DNA from 3 places in the Streptomyces sp. G5(2025) genome. Region 3 is predicted to be linked to each of the others. Evidence: riboswitches for the same ligand, from Rfam matches in the RefSeq annotation. Region 3 holds a riboswitch; each other region holds the start of a gene.
The links. Region 3 has a riboswitch for cyclic di-AMP ahead of ACOBQB_RS24925 (transglycosylase family protein). Riboswitches for the same ligand answer to the same signal wherever they lie in the genome.

Region 1 (6,043 bases), on a different contig from region 3:
CGTCGTCAAGAACGAACGCCGCCAGCGCTACGACAACGTCCCGTACGGCACGGCCTTCGAGAAGCTGACCGCCCTCTCCTACCCGGAGGGCCACCCCTACCACCACACGCCGATCGGCTCCATGGCCGACCTGGACGCGGCCACGCTGGAGGACGCGCGCGCGTTCTTCCGTACGTACTACGCGCCCAACAACGCCGTCCTGTCGGTCGTCGGCGACATCGACCCGGAGCAGACGCTCGCCTGGGTCGAGAAGTACTTCGGGTCGATCCCCTCGCACGACGGCAAGCAGCCGCCGCGTGACGGCTCCCTTCCGGAGCGCATCGGCAAGGAGCTGCGCGAGGTCGTCGAGGAGGACGTGCCGGCCCGTGCCCTCATGGCCGCCTACCGCCTCCCGGAGGACGGCACGCGCGCGTGCGACGCGGCCGACCTCGCCCTCACGGTCCTCGGCAGCGGCGAGTCCTCCCGGCTCTACAACCGGCTCGTGCGCCGCGACCGTACGGCCGTCGCCGCCGGGTTCGGCCTGCTGCGCCTCGCCGGCGCGCCCTCGCTCGGCTGGCTGGACGTGAAGACCTCCGGAGACGTCGAGGTGCCGGTCATCGAGGCCGCCGTCGACGAGGAGCTGGCCCGCTTCGCCGCGGAAGGCCCTACTCCGGAGGAGATGGAGCGCGCCCAGGCCCAGCTGGAGCGCGAGTGGCTCGACCGTCTCGGAACCGTCGCGGGCCGCGCGGACGAACTGTGCCGTTACGCGGTCCTGTTCGGCGACCCGCAGCTCGCCCTCAGCGCCGTGCAGCGCGTGCTCGACGTCACCGCAGAGGAGGTGCAGGAGATCGCCAAGGCCCGCCTGCGCCCGGACAACCGCGCGGTGCTCGTCTACGAACCCCTGGCCGACGACGACGAGGCCGCCGAGGGCACCGAGGCCGCCGCCGAGACCGCAGAGGAAGAGGAGGCGGCGAAGTGACCGAGGCCGCGACGATGCAGTTCCACCCCCAGCCCCAGGCCGGTACGGCCAAGCCGTGGGCCTTCCCCGCCCCCGAGCGCGGCGCGCTGCCCAACGGCCTCACGGTGCTGCGCTGCGACCGCCCCGGCCAGCAGGTCGTCGCCGTGGAGGTCCACCTGGAGGCGCCCCTGGACGCCGAGCCGGAGGGCCTCGACGGCGTCGCCACGATCATGGCGAGGGCCTTCAACGAAGGCACCGACAAGCACTCGGCGGAGGAGTTCGCCGCCGAGCTCGACCGGTGCGGCGCCAGCATGGACGCGCACGCCGACCACCCCGGCGTCCGTGTCTCCCTTGAGGTACCGGTCTCCCGCCTCCCCAAGGCGCTCGGTCTGCTCTCCGACGCCCTGCGGGCCCCGGCCTTCGCCGACAGCGAGATCGAACGGCTCGTACGCAACCGCCTGGACGAGATCCCGCACGAGGCGGCCAACCCGGCACGCCGCGCCGCCAAGGAGCTCTCCCGGCAGCTGTTCCCGGCGAGTTCGCGCATGTCGCGACCCCGCCAGGGCACCGAGGAGACGGTCACGGCCATCGACGCGGCCGCGGTGCGCGCTTTCTACGAGACGCACGTCCGTCCCGCCACGTCCACCCTGGTAATCGTCGGCGACCTCGCGGGCACCGACCTGGACGCCGTCCTCGCGGACACGGTCGGCACCTGGACGGGTGGCACGGCAGAACCCCGCCCGATGCCCGCGATCACCGCCGACGACACGGGCCGTGTCGTCATCGTGGACCGCCCCGGCGCCGTCCAGACGCAGCTCCTGATCGGCCGCATCGGCCCGGACCGGCACGACCGGGTCTGGCCGGCCCAGATCCTCGGTACGTACTGCCTGGGCGGCACCCTCACCTCCCGCCTGGACCGCGTCCTGCGCGAGGAGAAGGGCTACACCTACGGCGTACGGGCGTTCGGCCAGGTCCTGCGTTCCGCCCCGGACGGCACAGGCGCCGCGATGCTCGCCATCAGCGGCTCCGTCGACACCGCCTCCACCGGGCCCGCGCTGGAGGACCTCTGGACGGTCCTGCGCACCCTCGCCGCGGAGGGCCTGACCGACGCCGAGCGCGACGTGGCGGTGCAGAATCTGGTGGGCGTGGCCCCGCTCAAGTACGAGATGGCCGCCTCTGTGGCCGCCACGCTCGCCGACCAGGTCGAACAGAACCTCCCGGACGACTTCCAGGCGCAGTTGTACCGGCGGCTGGCCACGACGGGCACCGTGGAGGCCACCGCGGCCGTCGTGAGCGCCTTCCCGGAGGATCACTTGGTGACGGTCCTCGTCGGGGACGCCGCGGAGATCGAGGAGCCCGTCAGGGCGCTCGGCATCGGAGACGTGACGGTGGTCACCGGCTGAGTCGCCGGCTGAGCCCCCGGCTGAGCGTCAGCCGGGACATGGCTGAGTGACAGTCAGGACATATCAGGACCCCGGTGACCGTTTCGGTGGCCGGGGTCTCCTACTCCCCATATGTCCGAATTCATATGGAGGTTGCCCGTCTGGCGTGTGGCGTGCGCTACAAAAGACGTCTTCTGTTTGTGGATTGAAAGACGGCCCGTTTAGCGTCGGTCCGGCTGTACGTCACGCACCACGCCGCATCCGCGGCACCGGACAGTCATCGCCGAGTCCCCGTACGGCGCGAGCCAGGGGAGCCGGGGACCCACATGTCCCCTGGGGTGAATCGGGCACCTTGCCATCAGGTGAGGGACTCGTAGGAGACCTTCCTGCTCCGAACCCGTCAGCTAACCCGGTAGGCGAGAAGGAAGGAAAGGATCAGCCGCTTCATGGCGTTCACCCGTGCCACCGGGAAGCACCGTCGTCCCAGCCGCCTCACCCGCACGACCGCGAACGTCGCGGGCGTCGCCGCGATCACCACCACGGGTGTCATCGGAGGCCTGGCCGCTCCGGCGCTCGCCGCCGCCGACGACGCCGCCCTTGAGCACACCGGACTCACCCAGGCGATCTCTGTCGGTGACTCGCTCGCCGACAGCATCGACGCGCAGGCCGCCGCCCAGCGGCAGGCCGCCGACGACGCGGCTGCGGCCAAGAAGGCCGAAGAGGCCGCCAAGAAGAAGGCCGCCGAGGAGAAGCGCAAGGCCGAGGCCGAGGCCAAGGCGAAGGCCAAGAAGGAGCGCGAGGCCAAGGAGCGCGCCGCCCGCGAGGCCGAGCGCAAGCGCCTGAACACCTACGTCTCCCCGATCTCCGGCTCGTACGTCTCCACGGGCTACCAGACCGGCGGCGCCATGTGGTCCTCCGGCAGCCACACCGGTGTCGACTTCCACGCCGCGTCCGGCACCTCGGTCCACGCGGTGGGCGCGGGCACCGTCGTCGAGGCGGGCTGGGGCGGTGCCTACGGCAACAACGTGGTCATCAAGATGAACGACGGCACGTACACCCAGTACGGCCACATGTCGTCCCTCGGTGTCACCGTCGGCCAGACGGTCACCCCGGGCCAGCAGATAGGCCTCTCGGGCTCCACCGGCAACTCCAGTGGCCCGCACCTCCACTTCGAGGCCCGCACCGGCCCGGACTACGGTTCGGACATCGACCCGGTCGCGTACCTCCGCTCGCACGGTGTCAACGTCTGACCTCTCCGACGCTCTCAGCGCCCGACCGAAGGCCCCGGCTCACGCGAGCCGGGGCCTTCGGTGTTTCCGGCGTCATTTTCCGGCCCGCCCGCGTTTGGCCAAAAAATATCCATGGATTCCGGCCCGCCATCGGAAATTCCGAAGCTCTGCCATAGAGTTCCTGAACGAGCGTCGGTCGACCGCGTTACGCGGGGATTAAGGCGGAGGTCCGGTCATGCGCATTCCCGCGCACTCGGTATGCACGGCCATCCGGGACGACATTGTCGCCGGTGTCTACGAAAGGGGCGGCCGGCTCACCGAGGAGCTCCTCGCGCGCCGCTACGGCGTCTCCCGCGTCCCGGTGCGCGAAGCCCTGCGCACCCTGGAGGCCGAGGGTTTCGTCGTCACGCGCAGGCATGCGGGCGCCTGTGTCGCCGAGCCCACGGAGCAGGAGGCCGCCGACCTCCTGGAGCTGCGCACGGTGCTCGAACCGCTCGCCGCGGCCCGCGCCGCACAGCGCCGCACCGACGCGCACCTCAAGGTCCTGCGCGGACTCGTACGGCTGGGCCAGGAGCGCGCGCGGAAGGGGCAGGGGGAGGATCTGCGCTCGCTGGGCGGCTGGTTCCACGAGACGCTCGCCCAGGCCTCCGGCAGCCCCGGCCTCGTCACGCTGCTCGGCCAGCTGCGGCACAAACTCGCCTGGATGTACGTCGTCGGGCCCCCGGCGGCGCCCGCCGCCTCCTGGTCCGAACACGCGGCTATCGTCGACGCGGTGGCCCGCGGGGACGCGGAACGGGCCAGGGCGCTGACCGCCGGGCACGCGGAGCGGGCGACGGCCGCGCACCGATTGCGCCGTGCGCCGAGGGGCGGCCCTACGAGGGAAGTGAGCGAAGTGAGGGAAGTGCAACATCCCGTAAACACAGTGAGCCTCAGGAATTAACGCAGCTGCCGTATACAGCGAGCGGCGTGAGAAAGATGCGGGCCGTTCAATTTAATTCCGGCCGTTTCTCCATCCATGCGCAACTAAACTGCCGCCAGGCAAAACAAAGGGCCCACCCCGTGTTCCAGGGTGGACCCTTTGAAAGGTACTGCGCGTCCAGGTACTGCGCGGTTCAGACCGTCTCCGGGAGCTCCTCGAGGCCCTCCGCGACGAGCTTCGCCAGACGGTCGAGGGCGGCGTCCGCACCCTCGGCGTCGGAGGCGAGCACGATCTCCTCGCCGCCCTGGGCACCCAGGCCGAGCACCGCGAGCATCGAGGCGGCGTTGACCGGGTTGCCGTCGGCCTTGGCGATCGTCACGGGGACGCCGGCGGCCGTGGCCGCGCGGACGAAGATGGAGGCGGGTCGGGCGTGGAGGCCCTCGGCCCAGCCGACGTTGACGCGGCGCTCAGCCATGTGTTGCTGCCCTTCCAGGTATCTCACACTTGTCTAGACCATTGTCGCATGCCGTTGTGGATGCTCCGTCGACCGGACGCTGCCGCTCCGTCGACCGGACGCCGGCCCTCCGGCGACGGGACGCCGGTCCTCCTCGACCGTACCCGGCCCGGGCGCCCCCGCGACCCGTACCCTGGCCCCATGCAGACCCCGTCGGATCAGCAGGACCGGCACGACTACCCCTCGCACTGGGAAGCCGATGTGGTGCTGCGCGACGGAGGCACCGCCCGGATCAGGCCCATCACGGCCGAGGACGCGGACCGCCTGGTCAGCTTCTACGAACAGGTGTCGGACGAGTCGAAGTACTACCGCTTCTTCGCGCCCTACCCGCGGCTGTCCGCCAAGGATGTGCACCGCTTCACCCACCACGACCAGGTGGACCGGGTGGGACTCGCCGCCACCGTGGGCGGCGAGTTCATCGCCACCGTGCGCTACGACCGCATCGACGAACGCGGCATGGCCGCCAGCGCCCCCGCCGACGAGGCCGAGGTCGCCTTCCTCGTGCAGGACGCCCACCAGGGCCGTGGCGTGGCCTCCACGCTCCTGGAACACATCGCGGCGGTCGCCAGGGAACGCGGCATCCGCCGCTTCGCGGCCGAGGTGCTGCCCGCCAACACCAAGATGATCAAGGTGTTCACGGACGCGGGGTACCAGCAGAAGCGCAGTTTCGAGGACGGCGTCGTACGCCTGGAGTTCGACCTGGAGCCGACCGACCGCTCGCTCGCGGTGCAGCGCGCCCGCGAACAACGCGCCGAGGGGCGGTCCGTGCAGCGCCTGCTGACGCCGGGCTCGGTCGCGGTGATCGGCGTGGGCCGCGCCCCCGGCGGCGTGGGCCGCAGCGTGCTGCGCAACCTCAAGGAGGCCGGCTTCACCGGGCGCCTCCACGCGGTGAACAGCGCCTTCGAAGAAGGCTCCGAAGTCGACGGGGTGCCCGCTCACCGTTCGGTCACGGCCATCGAGGAGCCCGTGGACCTCGCCGTGGTCGCCGTGCCCGCCGACCGGGTCTCCCAGGTCGTCGCCGAGTGCGGCGAGCGTGGGGTACAGGGCCTCCTGGTGCTCTCC
Region 2 (6,043 bases), on a different contig from region 3:
CTGGTGCTGGTCAAGAAGCGCGGCAACAAGGGACGTCGGTGAAAGCGTCCAAGATCGCCTACAAGCCCGTTGGCCTGGCCCTCGGCGCAGCCAGCGGTTTGATCGCCGGGGTGGCGTTCAAGCAGACCTGGAAGATGCTCGGGCACGACGAGGACGCCCCTGATGCCACCGATCGGGACCGCTCCTGGCAGGAGGTTCTGCTCGCCGCGGCCGTGCAGGGAGCAATCTTCGCTGCCGTCAAAGCCGCCGCCGACCGGGCCGGCGCCGCCACCCTGCACCGCCTGACCGGTACCTGGCCCGGCTGACGCACGCCGTCCGCCTGCGCCCCGAGGAGGCCTGCCGTAGCACCTGGATCTGCTCCGCAGCGCAGAGTCCGGGCGGGTAGCGGTGGACCTCTGGCGCGAGAGGGTGGGCATCCTTGCCGATCCCCTGACCCGGGCTCTGGGCCCGGGCGGATACCTCCCGAGCCGGACCGCGCGACCGAAGTCCTCGGGTGTGGACGGAGTTCCTGCTGCCGGGGTTGTGGCGGACCGTCCAGGCAGCGGGACATCGGCCGCCACACGCAGGTCCTCGATCCGGCCGTTGGCGCACGAGCCGATGAACACCGTGTCGATCTCGATGGTGTCCATGCGCCTGCCCGGAGACAGATCCATATACGCGAGGGCCCGCTCGGCGTAAGGCGACAGTTCGGTGACGTCCACTGTCACCTCACGGTCGAACCGGGCACCGGGATCGGTGGTCAGCGTCTTCCAGTACGCCACGCCCTCGTCCCACATGAGGCCCGTCGGGGAGGCGGGCAGTGGCGAGTACGTGCTCCACGTCGCTGGTGCCGATGCCGAACGCGAGCGCTCCGAACGCGCCGTGCGTGGAGGTGTGACGGTCACCGCATACCACCGACATTCCGGGCTGTACGAACCCGTACTGCGGGCCGACGACGTGCACGATGCCCTGCACGCGGGCGCCGAAACGAAAGAGCCGGATTCCTGTCTCCGAGTAGGTGTCCCGCAGCCTCTCGATCTGCTTGCGGATCATCTCATCGACGACAGTCGACGAGATGGGCATGAACCCGGGCCCGAGCCTGGACACCGCCACAGGGCTGCGCTTCGAGCCAACCGTGCAGGGCGCCCTCCAGCAGGTACGGCGACGGCCCCTCGCCCGCTGTCGGCCCGTCAACTCGGCCTGAACGGCGGCGAAAGAAGCCAGGCCGGATCCGCGCCGGCGCACGCGCTCAAGGGACCGCCCGTCAGGAAAGCCGACACAGAAGAAATTACGGTATGCCCGTTTTGAAGTGAAAGACGAGACTTCCGACGCACTCGTTCGTGAATTGGGTCACGCCGACTTCCGTGATCACGGGGGGCCGCAGGACGCATTTCCGTTCCATAGAAAGAGAGTTGAGTTTTGGATCAAAGCGGGCCGGTGAATTTGATCATTCGGTAATGATCTCTCACATTCCCCATTCGAATTCCGGCCTTGTTCCGTCCGGACTTTCTCGCTTAATGTCACCGTCGAACCGGATGGAACGCCGAATCCTGCCGCCGTCCGGAAACCCTTACACCCACCCACTCACTCACGCACGGCAGGAGCGGGGGAACCAGGTAAGCCGCCGATCCGGTTTCCGGAACGGCTCGGGGTGAAGTCGCATGCGCAGTGCGACCGGACATCTCCCGTCCGAACCCGACAGCTCACCTCGTAGGCGACGGAGAGGAATTTCGTCATGCCCGCAAAGGGAAAGCACCGCCGCCCCAAGTCCAGCTCTCTCCACCGGGGCATCGCCGCCGTGGGAACGGGCGGAGCCGTGCTCGTGCTGCCGGTGCTCGGCGCGACCGCCGCCGGTGCCGCCACCACCGGCGCGGCGCAGGCCGGTACGGCCGTCAAGCCGGCCGCGACCCCGGACACCCACGTCGTCGCCGCGGGCGACTCCCTCTCCAAGATCGCCCGGGAGCACTCCTTGAGCGGCGGCTGGAAGAAGCTGTACGAGGACAACCGCGGCGTCCTCGGCGACGACCCCAAGCTGATCCACCCCGGTCTCAAGCTCACTCTCGGCAAGAAGAGCACCGCCGAGCCCGTGAAGAAGACGGCCGCCTCCCCGGCTTCCGTCGAAACCGCCGCCGCCCCGGCGAAGAAGTCGTACACCAACAACCTCGACGGCTGGATCAAGGAGTCGCTCGACATCATGGCCCGGCACGGCATCCCGGGCACGTACGAGGGCATTCACCGCAACATCATGCGCGAGTCCTCCGGCAACCCCTGGGCCATCAACAACTGGGACGTCAACGCTGCCGCCGGCACCCCGTCGAAGGGGCTCCTACAGGTCATCGGCCCCACGTTCGCCGCCTACCACGTGCCCGGCACGTCGACCGACAGTTACGACCCGGTCGCCAACATCACCGCCGCCTGCAATTACGCGGCCGACCGGTACGGCTCGATCGACAACGTGAACGGCCCGTACTAGACCGCCCTCCGACCGCGCCCCGTGCGGTCGTCCCCGGTGAGCCCCGGCACGCCCTGTGGCCGGGGCTCACGGCATGCCGCCGAGCCGGCGCGTCGGCGGACCACTCGGCGACGCCGCCACCGTGCAGGACGGTGGGGGCAGAGACTTGCAGAGATTCCTATGCAGAGAAAGCTCTGCAACATACGCTGTCGCCATGACCGACGAACCCGAACGCGCATCACGGACCGCCAAGCCCGCCCGGCGCCTCGACGCGCGCAGTCTGCGGGGGCTGGCCCATCCACTGCGGATGAACATCTTCGAACTGCTCAGGCTCGACGGCCCTGCCACCGCCACCAGGCTCGCCGAACGCCTCGGCGAGAACACCGGCACCATCAGCTGGCACGTGCGCCACCTCGCCGAGCACGGCTTCATCGAGGAGGAAACCGAACGGGGCACGAAACGCGAGCGCTGGTGGAGAAGCGTCGACGTCGTCAATGAGCTGAACACGGCCGATTTCCGCGATGATCCCGACACCCGGGGCGCGCTCTCGCTCTACCTGCGCGAACTGGCGCAGCAGTACTTCAGCCGCGTCGTGAACTACTTCAGCGAGGACTGGGACGACCAGTGGCGGAGCGCCGGCACCGTCTCGGACTGGAGCGACCTGCGGATGACCCCGACTCAGCTGGCGGCGCTCAACGCTGAGCTCATGGCTGTCATCGCACGCCATACCCCTGCGCCGGACGCCGAGCCCCGCCCGGACGCGCTCCCCGTCGTCGTGCAGCTCCAGTCCTTCCCCCGCAAGGAGCGTGGCACCGGGTGAGCCGTGGCGTACGCGGCGGCCTCCTGCGCCACCACCGCGATTTCCGGCTGCTGTGGTGCGGCGAGACCGCCGGCAAGTTCGGCGCGTCCGTCACCGGGGTGGCGATGCCGCTGGTTGCCGTCTCCACCCTGCACGCCAGCACGTTCGAAGTCGGCTTGCTGAGCGCCACTGCGTGGGCCCCTTGGTTGATCATCGGCCTCCCGGCCGGTGTCTGGGTGGACCGGCTGCGGCGCAGGCCCATCATGCTGGCCGCCGCCGCGGCCTCCCTCGTGCTCTTCGCCAGTGTCCCGTTCACCGCGTGGTCCGGCCGGCTGAGCATCGGTCTCCTGCTGGCCGTCGCCCTGCTGACGGGCACGGCAGCGGTGTTCTTCCAGACCGCATACAGCGCTTACCTCCCCAGCATTCTGGAACCCGACGACCAGCCCGAGGGCAACGCGAAACTGCACGGCAGCGCATCCGCCGCGCAGATCGCCGGGCTCGGCTCCGGCGGCCTGATCGCACAGGTGACAGGTGCGGTGAACGGGATGTTCGCCAACGCCGCGACGTTCGCCGTCTCCCTCCTCTGCCTCGCGGGCATCCGGCATCGCGAGCCACGCGTCACAAGAACCGGGCGTCGCCCCGCTTCACTGGTCGGTGAAGTCCGCGAAGGCCTGCGGCTGGTCGCCGTGGACCCCTGGATTCGCACGTTCACACTCTTCGGAGCCGCCTCCAACCTGGCCCTTATGGGATACCAGTCAATCCAGGTGGTCTTCCTGGTCCGCAGCGTCGGCCTGCCCCCGGGGACGGTCGGCGCGCTCATCGCGGCGACCAGTGCCGGGGGCGTGGCCGGGGCAGTCGCCGCACGCGGGGTCGCTCACCGGATCGGCACGGCCCGCGCGACGCTCCTGTTCGAACTGGGGCTTCCCCTGCTCGGTCTGCTCATCCCGCTGACCGTGGGCGGAGCCGGAGTGCTGCTTTTCGTGACGGGTGGCTTCAGCGTCTCCGCAGGTGTCGTCGCCGGCAACATCATCAAAGCGAGCTTCCAGCAGCGCTACTGCCCGCCGGACCTCCTCGGTCGCCTCACCGCGAGCACAGCATTCCTCAGCTACGGAACGATCCCCATCGGAGCACTGCTCGGCGGCGCGCTGGGAACCGCGCTCGGTCTCCGCACCGCCATGGCCATCACGACAGCGGGGGTACCGCTCGCCGCGCTGATCCTGCTCTTCTCCCCGATCCGGCGATCCAGGGACCTGCCGACGTCCCGTCGGCCGACGGGCAGTTCCCCACTCCCGCTGCATGCCGGCGGCAAGGCGGCCTCGCCCAGGTCGTCCGGAAGCACCGCGTCCGCGGCATGGGCGAGTGGATCAACGGTCAGCTGCCCGCGTGGACGAGAACGAGGGCGGCGGAGGCCAGGCACAGGCTGAGGACCTGCGCGAAGCGGAGCCGCTCGCGGTCGATCAGCATGGCCAGCAGCACCGTGATGACGGGATAGAGAGCCGAGATGGGTCCCGCGACGCTCAGGTGACCGGCCCTCGACGCGGTGAGGAACAGCGCGTTGGCCGCCATGTCGCACACAGCGACGCCGAGGGCCCACTGCCGTGCCGTGCCGGTCAGGCGCAGCGTAAGGCCGGCGTGTCGTACGCGAAGGCCGCAGACGGCCAGTGAGCCGATCCGTACTCCGACGAGTGGCCAGAGGCCGGAGCTCTCCGGTGCCCGCGCCAGTACGACGTAGAAGACGCCGAAGGCCGCTCCGGCCAACAGGGCCAGCCCCACCAGGCCTCGCGGCACCTTCCCTCCGGCCTGGCCCGGGCCGAGGCCGATCAGTCCGATCGCGGCCACCGCGCAGACCAGTCCGACGACGGCTGCCGCACTCGGCGCGCCGTCGGACAGCAGCCCCGCGGCAAGCGGGACCAGCGCCGCGGTGACGCCTGTGACCGGTGCGATCACGCTCATGGGCCCCGCCGTGAGGGCGCCGTAGAGCAGCACCAACGCCACCGCGCCGACGGCCCCACCGGCGGTGCCCCAGCCCAGCGCAGCCCAGGAAGGCCCTGTCGACGGTACGACCAGCAGCAGCACCGCCAGCAGAGGCAGACTCGCCGTCTCCGCGACCACGACCACCGCACGCGGGTCGAACGTCCGGGACGCCTTACCGCCACAGTAATCCGCGGTGCCCCACGCCACCGCCGACGCCGCGGCGCTGAGTTCGGACATCACGGGGCGACCTCCGTCACTCCGCCACCAGCAGGAAGGCGGGTGCCCACCAGTAGTCGAAGAGGTACTGAGGGGGCAGCGGAGCGAAGCCCGCGTCGCGCAGGTCCTCGACCCACCGGCTGATCGGCTGTTCGTGGTGCCTCTGGTGTTCCTGGCTGCCCAGCATTCCCAGGAGCACCGGTATCAGGAAGCCCTGCGCCACCACCGAACGGTCCGCGCCGTCGTACTCGCGAATGCCCCGGTCGTAACGCGACGTCAGATACCGGAACCACTGCGGGGCGAGACCCTCGCCCAGCGCGGGAACGTCGAATTCGGCGAATGCCAGGCGGTCGGTCCGCGGACGCAGCCACCGCAGCAGCTCCCGGCGCTCCTGCCTGTCGACGGCCAGAAGCGCGAAGGTTTCCTGGACGAGATCCCAGTGCTCGGTGGAGCAGGTGGCCGTGAACTCCTGGACGGTGACGGGATGTCCGCGGTGCGGCACACCGCGTCGGCTCAGCTCCGCCGTGACGAGGCCGAGCCGCTGCGCCGACGGCTCGATGGAGTCGACGTGCCCCACGTCGGCGGTGAGAGACGGCAGCAGGCCGTGGCCCTCCCCGGAGCCG
Region 3 (6,043 bases):
AACTCCCCGGTACACAGAACCACGCTGCCCAGCGGCGTCGAGGCCTGGCTGGTCACCCGCTACGCGGACGCGCGGCAGGCACTCGCCGACCAGCGGCTCAGCAAGAACCCGGCCCACCACGACGAGCCCGCCCACGCCAAGGGCAAGACCGGCATCCCCGGCGAGCGCAAGGCCGAGCTGATGACACATCTGCTCAACATCGACCCGCCGGACCACACCCGCCTGCGGCTCCTCGTGTCGAAGGCGTTCACCCCGCGCCGAGTCGCCGAGTTCGCACCGCGCGTGCAGGAGCTGACGGACGACCTCATCGACGCCTTCGTGGCGAAGGGCGAGGCCGACCTCATCCACGAGTTCGCCTTCCCGCTCCCCATCTACGCCATCTGCGACCTGCTCGGCGTCCCCCGCGAGGACCAGGACGACTTCCGGGACTGGGCGGGCATGATGATCCGACACGGCGGTGGACCCCGCGGCGGCGTCGCCCGCTCCGTGAAGAAGATGCGCGGCTACCTCGCCGAGCTGATCCACCGCAAGCGCCTCGACCCCGGCGACGACCTCATCTCCGGCCTCATCCGCGCCTCCGACCACGGCGAGCACCTCACGGAGAACGAGGCCGCCGCCATGGCCTTCATCCTCCTCTTCGCCGGCTTCGAGACCACCGTCAATCTCATCGGCAACGGCATGTACGCCCTCCTCACCCACCCCGAGCAGCGCGCACGGCTACAGGAGGCGCTGGCGCGGGGCGACATGGGCCTGCTGGAGACCGGCGTCGAGGAACTGCTCCGCTTCGACGGCCCCGTGGAGCTGGCCACCTGGCGGTTCGCCACCGAGGAGCTGACCATCGGCGGACAGCGGATCGCTGTGGGCGACCCCGTCCTCGTCGTTCTCGCCGCCGCCGACCGCGATCCCGAACGCTTCGAGCGGCCCGACACCCTGGACCTCTCCCGCGGCGACAACCAGCACCTCGGCTACGGCCACGGAATCCACTACTGCCTCGGCGCCCCGCTCGCCCGCCTGGAAGGCCGGACCGCCCTCGCGACGCTGCTCAGGCGCCTGCCCGAGCTGCAACTGGCGGCCGATCCGGCGGATTTGCGGTGGCGTGGCGGGCTGATCATGCGGGGACTGCGCACGCTGCCGGTGAAGTTCACAGACGCACAGAAAACGGCACCGGAACACCAGCCTCCTGACGAGGCGTCACAACTGTGATGTTCGCGTGATCTCCGCTGCATCGACTTGTGACAAGCGTTCGAGTGCGGCTACGTTCACGTCGACTCGGGCACCCGGTGCCCAAGTCGCCGTAACAGTCTCCTGAAAGGCAACCGCATGCTCTCCGGCAATGGTCGTCACCGACGCCCCCGCCAGGCCCCGGCCCTCATCGTCGCGGCAGGAGTCACCGGATCCGCCATCGCCATCCCGCTGCTCGGAGCCACCAGCGCGAGCGCCGCCGAGACGGTCACGTGGGACAAGCTCGCCGAGTGCGAGAGCGGCGGCGCGTGGAGCGCCAACCCCGGGAACGGTTATTACGGAGGACTCCAGCTCTCCGAGGAGATGTGGGAGAAGCACGGCGGCCTCGACTACGCGCCGAGCGCCGACCAGGCCTCCAAGTCCCAGCAGATCGCCGTGGCCGAGCGGATCCTCGACGGGCAGGGCCCGGGAGCCTGGCCGAGCTGCGCCCCGATCGCCGGGCTCACCGATGGCGGTGCGGCGGCCGACGTCGACCCGGGCGACCCGGTCGCCCCGGAGCCCGCCGACCCGTCGGACACGAACGGTCCGACGGGGCCCAAGGAGTCCAAGGGCAAGAAGGCGGACGAGAACACCAACAAGGACGCCGCCAAGGACGCCGCCAAGGACGCCGCCAAGGACTCCGCCAAGGACGCCGACAAGGGCTCCGGCAACGGCACGGGCAAGAACACCGACAAGTCCTCCGGCAAGGCCTCCGACGACACGTCAGAAGCCCCTGCCTCCTCCGACGGCGCGAGCAACGACACGCCCGGTTCGCACGACACCTCCCGAGACAAGAATCACGACAAGGGAGGCAAGGGAGGCAAGGGCGACAACGGCGAGGCCGGAGCGGACCGCACCGGCAAGTCCGGTCGGACGGACAACACTTCCCCGGGTCCGACGACCCGGCCGCCCCCTCCGGCGACTCCGCCCCCGGCCGCCACCGCGGCGACCGCGCGGACGAGAACCCCTCCTCCGGCAGCGAGGGCGGCAGCGGCGGCGACCGTGCGGGCCGGCACGCCTCGCGTGGTGCCGAGCGCACCGGGAAGGTCGCGGACGGGACGTACACGGTCCGCTCCGGTGACAACCTGTCGGCCATCGCGGACGACCTGGACGTCGAGGGCGGTTGGCACGAGCTCTACACCGAGAACAAGAAGACCGTCGGAGCCGACCCGGACCTCATTCTCCCCGGTCAGAGCCTCGATTTGGGCGAAAAGTAAGGGTAATTGACGAACCGTCTACTGGTCGCTTCGCGCTGTATGTCCGTATTGGTGCGAGTGAGAGATGGGTCTCAGAAGCCCTGATCGCCTTTGAAATTCCGGGGATCGCGTGATTACCGTCGTCACCGCCCGCCATTGGTGGGCCCCGCCGGTCGGTACGCCGAATCCTGCCAACGGCCGGACGGGAACAGTCGTCGCTTCGAGCGCCGTAGGCAGGAGCGGGGGACCCAAGGTAAGCCGCCGGGTCCGGACGTCGAGCTCCGAGGAGGAGCGGGACGTACGGGACCGGCTAGGGGTGAAGTCGCACTCAAGAAGTGCGGCCGGGCAACTTCACTGGCCCGAACCCGACAGCTCACCTCGCAGGCGTCGGTGAGGGGATGAACTCATGCTGTTTTCCAGCAAGGGCAAGCACCGTCGTCCGTCCAAGGCCACCCGTGTCGTCACGCTCGCCGGTGTCACCGGTGCCGCCGTGGCCGCCCCGCTGATGGCCGCCGGTTCGGCCTCCGCGGCCACCGGCGCTGAGTGGGACGCCGTCGCCCAGTGCGAGTCCGGCGGCAACTGGTCGATCAACACCGGCAACGGCTACCAGGGCGGCCTGCAGTTCTCGCCCTCCACCTGGGCCGCGTACGGCGGCACGAAGTACGCGCCCACCGCGGACAAGGCCTCCAAGGCCCAGCAGATCGCGATCGCCGAGAAGGTCCTCGCCGGCCAGGGCAAGGGTGCCTGGCCGCACTGTGGCGTCGGCCTCTCGGGTGCCGCGTACAACGGTGGCGCCCCGCAGCAGCAGGCCCCGCAGCAGCAGACGCAGCAGGCCCCGAAGCCGCAGCAGACGCAGCAGCAGGCCGCCCCGCAGCAGCAGGCGGCCCCGCAGCAGGCTCCGAAGCCGCAGCCCGCGCCGCAGACCGAGTCCAAGAAGACCGTCGAGACGCCGACCGGCAAGACGGTCGAGAAGGGCGACGGCGAGTACAAGGTCAAGACCGGCGACACGCTGTCCAAGATCGCTGAGGCGCACGACGTCAAGGGCGGCTGGCAGAAGGTCTACAAGCTCAACGGCGACATCATCGACAACGCCGACTTCATCTACCCGGGCCAGCAGCTCCACCTGAGCTGACCCCGGCTCCCTCCCGAAGAAGCGGCCGTGCCTCGGCGGAAGCACGGCCGCGCTCCCCGTCCCCACGGGCTCCCCGCCCCGGTGCGCATATCCCCCGTACGCACCGGGGCGGGGCCATGTCCGCACCCCGCTCGGTCCCCTTGTTCGCTACCAGCGAGTAGAAAACGTGGGCTTACGCCCTGTTTCCCAGCCATTTGGGGCCTCGCGTGTCCCAGGGGGCGGGCGGTCGGCTGGCCGAAGGCTCCGGGCCGGTTAGGCTCAGGAGACGCAGGGCCGAAGCGGCCCGGCGTAATCGTGTTTACGCGTCACACTCCCAGAAGGAGATGCTCGTGCCGTCCATCGACGTCGTCGTAGCCCGGGAAATCCTGGACTCCCGAGGCAACCCCACGGTCGAGGTCGAGGTCGGCCTCGACGATGGCAGCACCGGTCGTGCCGCCGTCCCGTCCGGTGCCTCCACCGGTGCCTTCGAGGCCATCGAACTCCGTGACGGTGACCCCAACCGTTACCAGGGCAAGGGTGTCGAGAAGGCCGTCCTCGCCGTCATCGAGCAGATCGGCCCGGAGCTCGTCGGCTACGACGCCACCGAGCAGCGCCTGATCGACCAGGCGATGTTCGACCTGGACGCCACCGACAACAAGGGCTCCCTCGGCGCCAACGCCATCCTCGGCGTCTCGCTCGCCGTCGCGCACGCCGCCTCCGAGGCCAGCGACCTGCCGCTGTTCCGCTACCTCGGCGGTCCGAACGCGCACCTGCTGCCCGTCCCGATGATGAACATCCTCAACGGCGGGTCGCACGCCGACTCCAACGTCGACATCCAGGAGTTCATGATCGCGCCGATCGGCGCCGAGTCGTTCTCCGAGGCGCTGCGCTGGGGCACCGAGGTCTACCACACGCTGAAGAAGGTCCTGAAGAGCAAGGGCCTGGCCACCGGCCTCGGCGACGAGGGCGGCTTCGCCCCGAACCTCGACTCCAACCGCGCCGCCCTGGACCTCATCCTTGAGGCCGTCAAGGAGGCCGGCTACGTCCCCGGCGAGCAGATCGCGCTCGCCCTCGACGTCGCCGCGTCCGAGTTCTACAAGGACGGCACGTACCAGTTCGAGGGCGCGTCCCGCACGGCCGCCGAGATGACCGAGTACTACGCGGAGCTCGTCGCCTCGTACCCGCTCGTCTCCATCGAGGACCCGCTGTTCGAGGACGACTGGGCCGGCTGGAACGCCATCACCGAGAAGCTCGGCGACAAGGTGCAGCTCGTCGGCGACGACCTGTTCGTCACCAACCCGGAGCGCCTGGCCCGCGGCATCGAGGAGAACTCCGCGAACGCCCTGCTCGTCAAGGTCAACCAGATCGGTTCGCTGACCGAGACCCTGGACGCCGTCGAGATGGCCCAGCGCAACGGCTTCAAGTGCATGATGTCGCACCGCTCCGGTGAGACCGAGGACGTCACCATCGCCGACCTCGCCGTCGCCACCAACTGCGGCCAGATCAAGACCGGCGCCCCGGCCCGCTCCGAGCGCGTCGCCAAGTACAACCAGCTCCTGCGCATCGAGGAGATCCTCGACGACGCGGCGGTCTACGCAGGCCGCAGCGCGTTCCCGCGGTTTCGCTCCGCGAACCAGTAGCACAGCAAGGGCTGAGCTGTAGCCACGCTGTAGTTACCTACGTCCCCGCACCCGGTCCCGTACCGTGTGCGGGGACGTACGTACGTGTGGCAGCGCGCTGCTCTGGGGAGGCGGAACCATGGCCAAGGCCGGGACCAAGGACCGGTTCTCCACCGCTACCCGACTGCGGCTGCTCGGCGAGCAGACCGCCGAGCGGGTCTACCGCTCCCAGACCAAGCGCCAGGCCCGCCGCTCCCGGCTCACCGGCCGCGCCGCGCTCCTCGCGCTCGTGCTCTGCTCCCTCGTCGTCGCGCTCGCCTATCCGATGCGGCAGTACGTCTCGCAGCGCGCCGAGATCGACGACCTGCGCCGGCAGCAGGCCGAACACCGCGCGGACGTCGAGAAGCTCCGCGACGAGAAGGCCCGCTGGCAGGACGACGCGTACGCGGAGCAGCGCATCCGGGACCGCCTGCACTACGTGATGCCCGGCGAGACCGGCTTCACGGTGATCGACCCGGCGGCGGCGCAGAGCCGCCGCACGGACCAGGGGGTGGCGACGCGCCCCTGGTACTCGAACGTCTGGGACGGCGTCGACAAGGCCGACCGCCCCGACGACTGACCCACGAACATGGAAAGACGGGCAGACAGGCATGGACACGCCCCCGCCGACCACTGAGCGCACCGAGCCGACCGACGCCGACGTCGAGGCCTTCAAGCAGCAACTCGGCCGCCCGCCGCGCGGCCTGCGGGCCATCGCGCACCGCTGCCCCTGCGGTCAGCCGGACGTCGTCGAGACCGCGCCGCGCCTCCCGGACGGGACGCCGTTCCCGACCACGTACTACCTGACGTGCCCGCGGGCCGCGTCCGCGATCGGCACCCTTGAGGCCAACGGCGTC

Region 1: it holds a riboswitch for cyclic di-AMP, as region 3 does, so the genes downstream of both, ACOBQB_RS08330 (M23 family metallopeptidase) here and ACOBQB_RS24925 (transglycosylase family protein) in region 3, are expected to answer to the same signal.
Region 2: it holds a riboswitch for cyclic di-AMP, as region 3 does, so the genes downstream of both, ACOBQB_RS05610 (transglycosylase SLT domain-containing protein) here and ACOBQB_RS24925 (transglycosylase family protein) in region 3, are expected to answer to the same signal.

The regions. Positions count from the first base shown of each region.
Region 1 is NZ_JBMUZT010000002.1:1,832,751-1,838,793, reverse strand. Features, by position in the region: gene ACOBQB_RS08340 (M16 family metallopeptidase) at 1-958, shown strand, start outside; gene ACOBQB_RS08335 (M16 family metallopeptidase) at 955-2,340, shown strand; cyclic di-AMP (ydaO/yuaA leader) riboswitch at 2,591-2,753, shown strand; gene ACOBQB_RS08330 (M23 family metallopeptidase) at 2,766-3,569, shown strand; gene ACOBQB_RS08325 (GntR family transcriptional regulator) at 3,784-4,488, shown strand; gene ACOBQB_RS08320 (HPr family phosphocarrier protein) at 4,661-4,942, opposite strand; gene ACOBQB_RS08315 (GNAT family N-acetyltransferase) at 5,123-6,043, shown strand, end outside.
Region 2 is NZ_JBMUZT010000002.1:1,167,183-1,173,225, forward strand. Features, by position in the region: gene ACOBQB_RS05595 (DUF3618 domain-containing protein) at 1-42, shown strand, start outside; gene ACOBQB_RS05600 (DUF4235 domain-containing protein) at 39-305, shown strand; partial or broken gene ACOBQB_RS05605 (aconitase family protein) at 552-1,062, opposite strand; cyclic di-AMP (ydaO/yuaA leader) riboswitch at 1,547-1,711, shown strand; gene ACOBQB_RS05610 (transglycosylase SLT domain-containing protein) at 1,715-2,452, shown strand; gene ACOBQB_RS05615 (ArsR/SmtB family transcription factor) at 2,646-3,251, shown strand; gene ACOBQB_RS05620 (MFS transporter) at 3,248-4,654, shown strand; gene ACOBQB_RS05625 (EamA family transporter) at 4,602-5,441, opposite strand; gene ACOBQB_RS05630 (class I SAM-dependent methyltransferase) at 5,458-6,043, opposite strand, start outside.
Region 3 is NZ_JBMUZT010000006.1:3,127,290-3,133,332, reverse strand. Features, by position in the region: gene ACOBQB_RS24935 (cytochrome P450 family protein) at 1-1,203, shown strand, start outside; gene ACOBQB_RS24930 (transglycosylase family protein) at 1,321-2,448, shown strand; cyclic di-AMP (ydaO/yuaA leader) riboswitch at 2,633-2,819, shown strand; gene ACOBQB_RS24925 (transglycosylase family protein) at 2,824-3,549, shown strand; gene eno (phosphopyruvate hydratase) at 3,879-5,168, shown strand; gene ACOBQB_RS24915 (FtsB family cell division protein) at 5,287-5,766, shown strand; gene ACOBQB_RS24910 (DUF501 domain-containing protein) at 5,798-6,043, shown strand, end outside.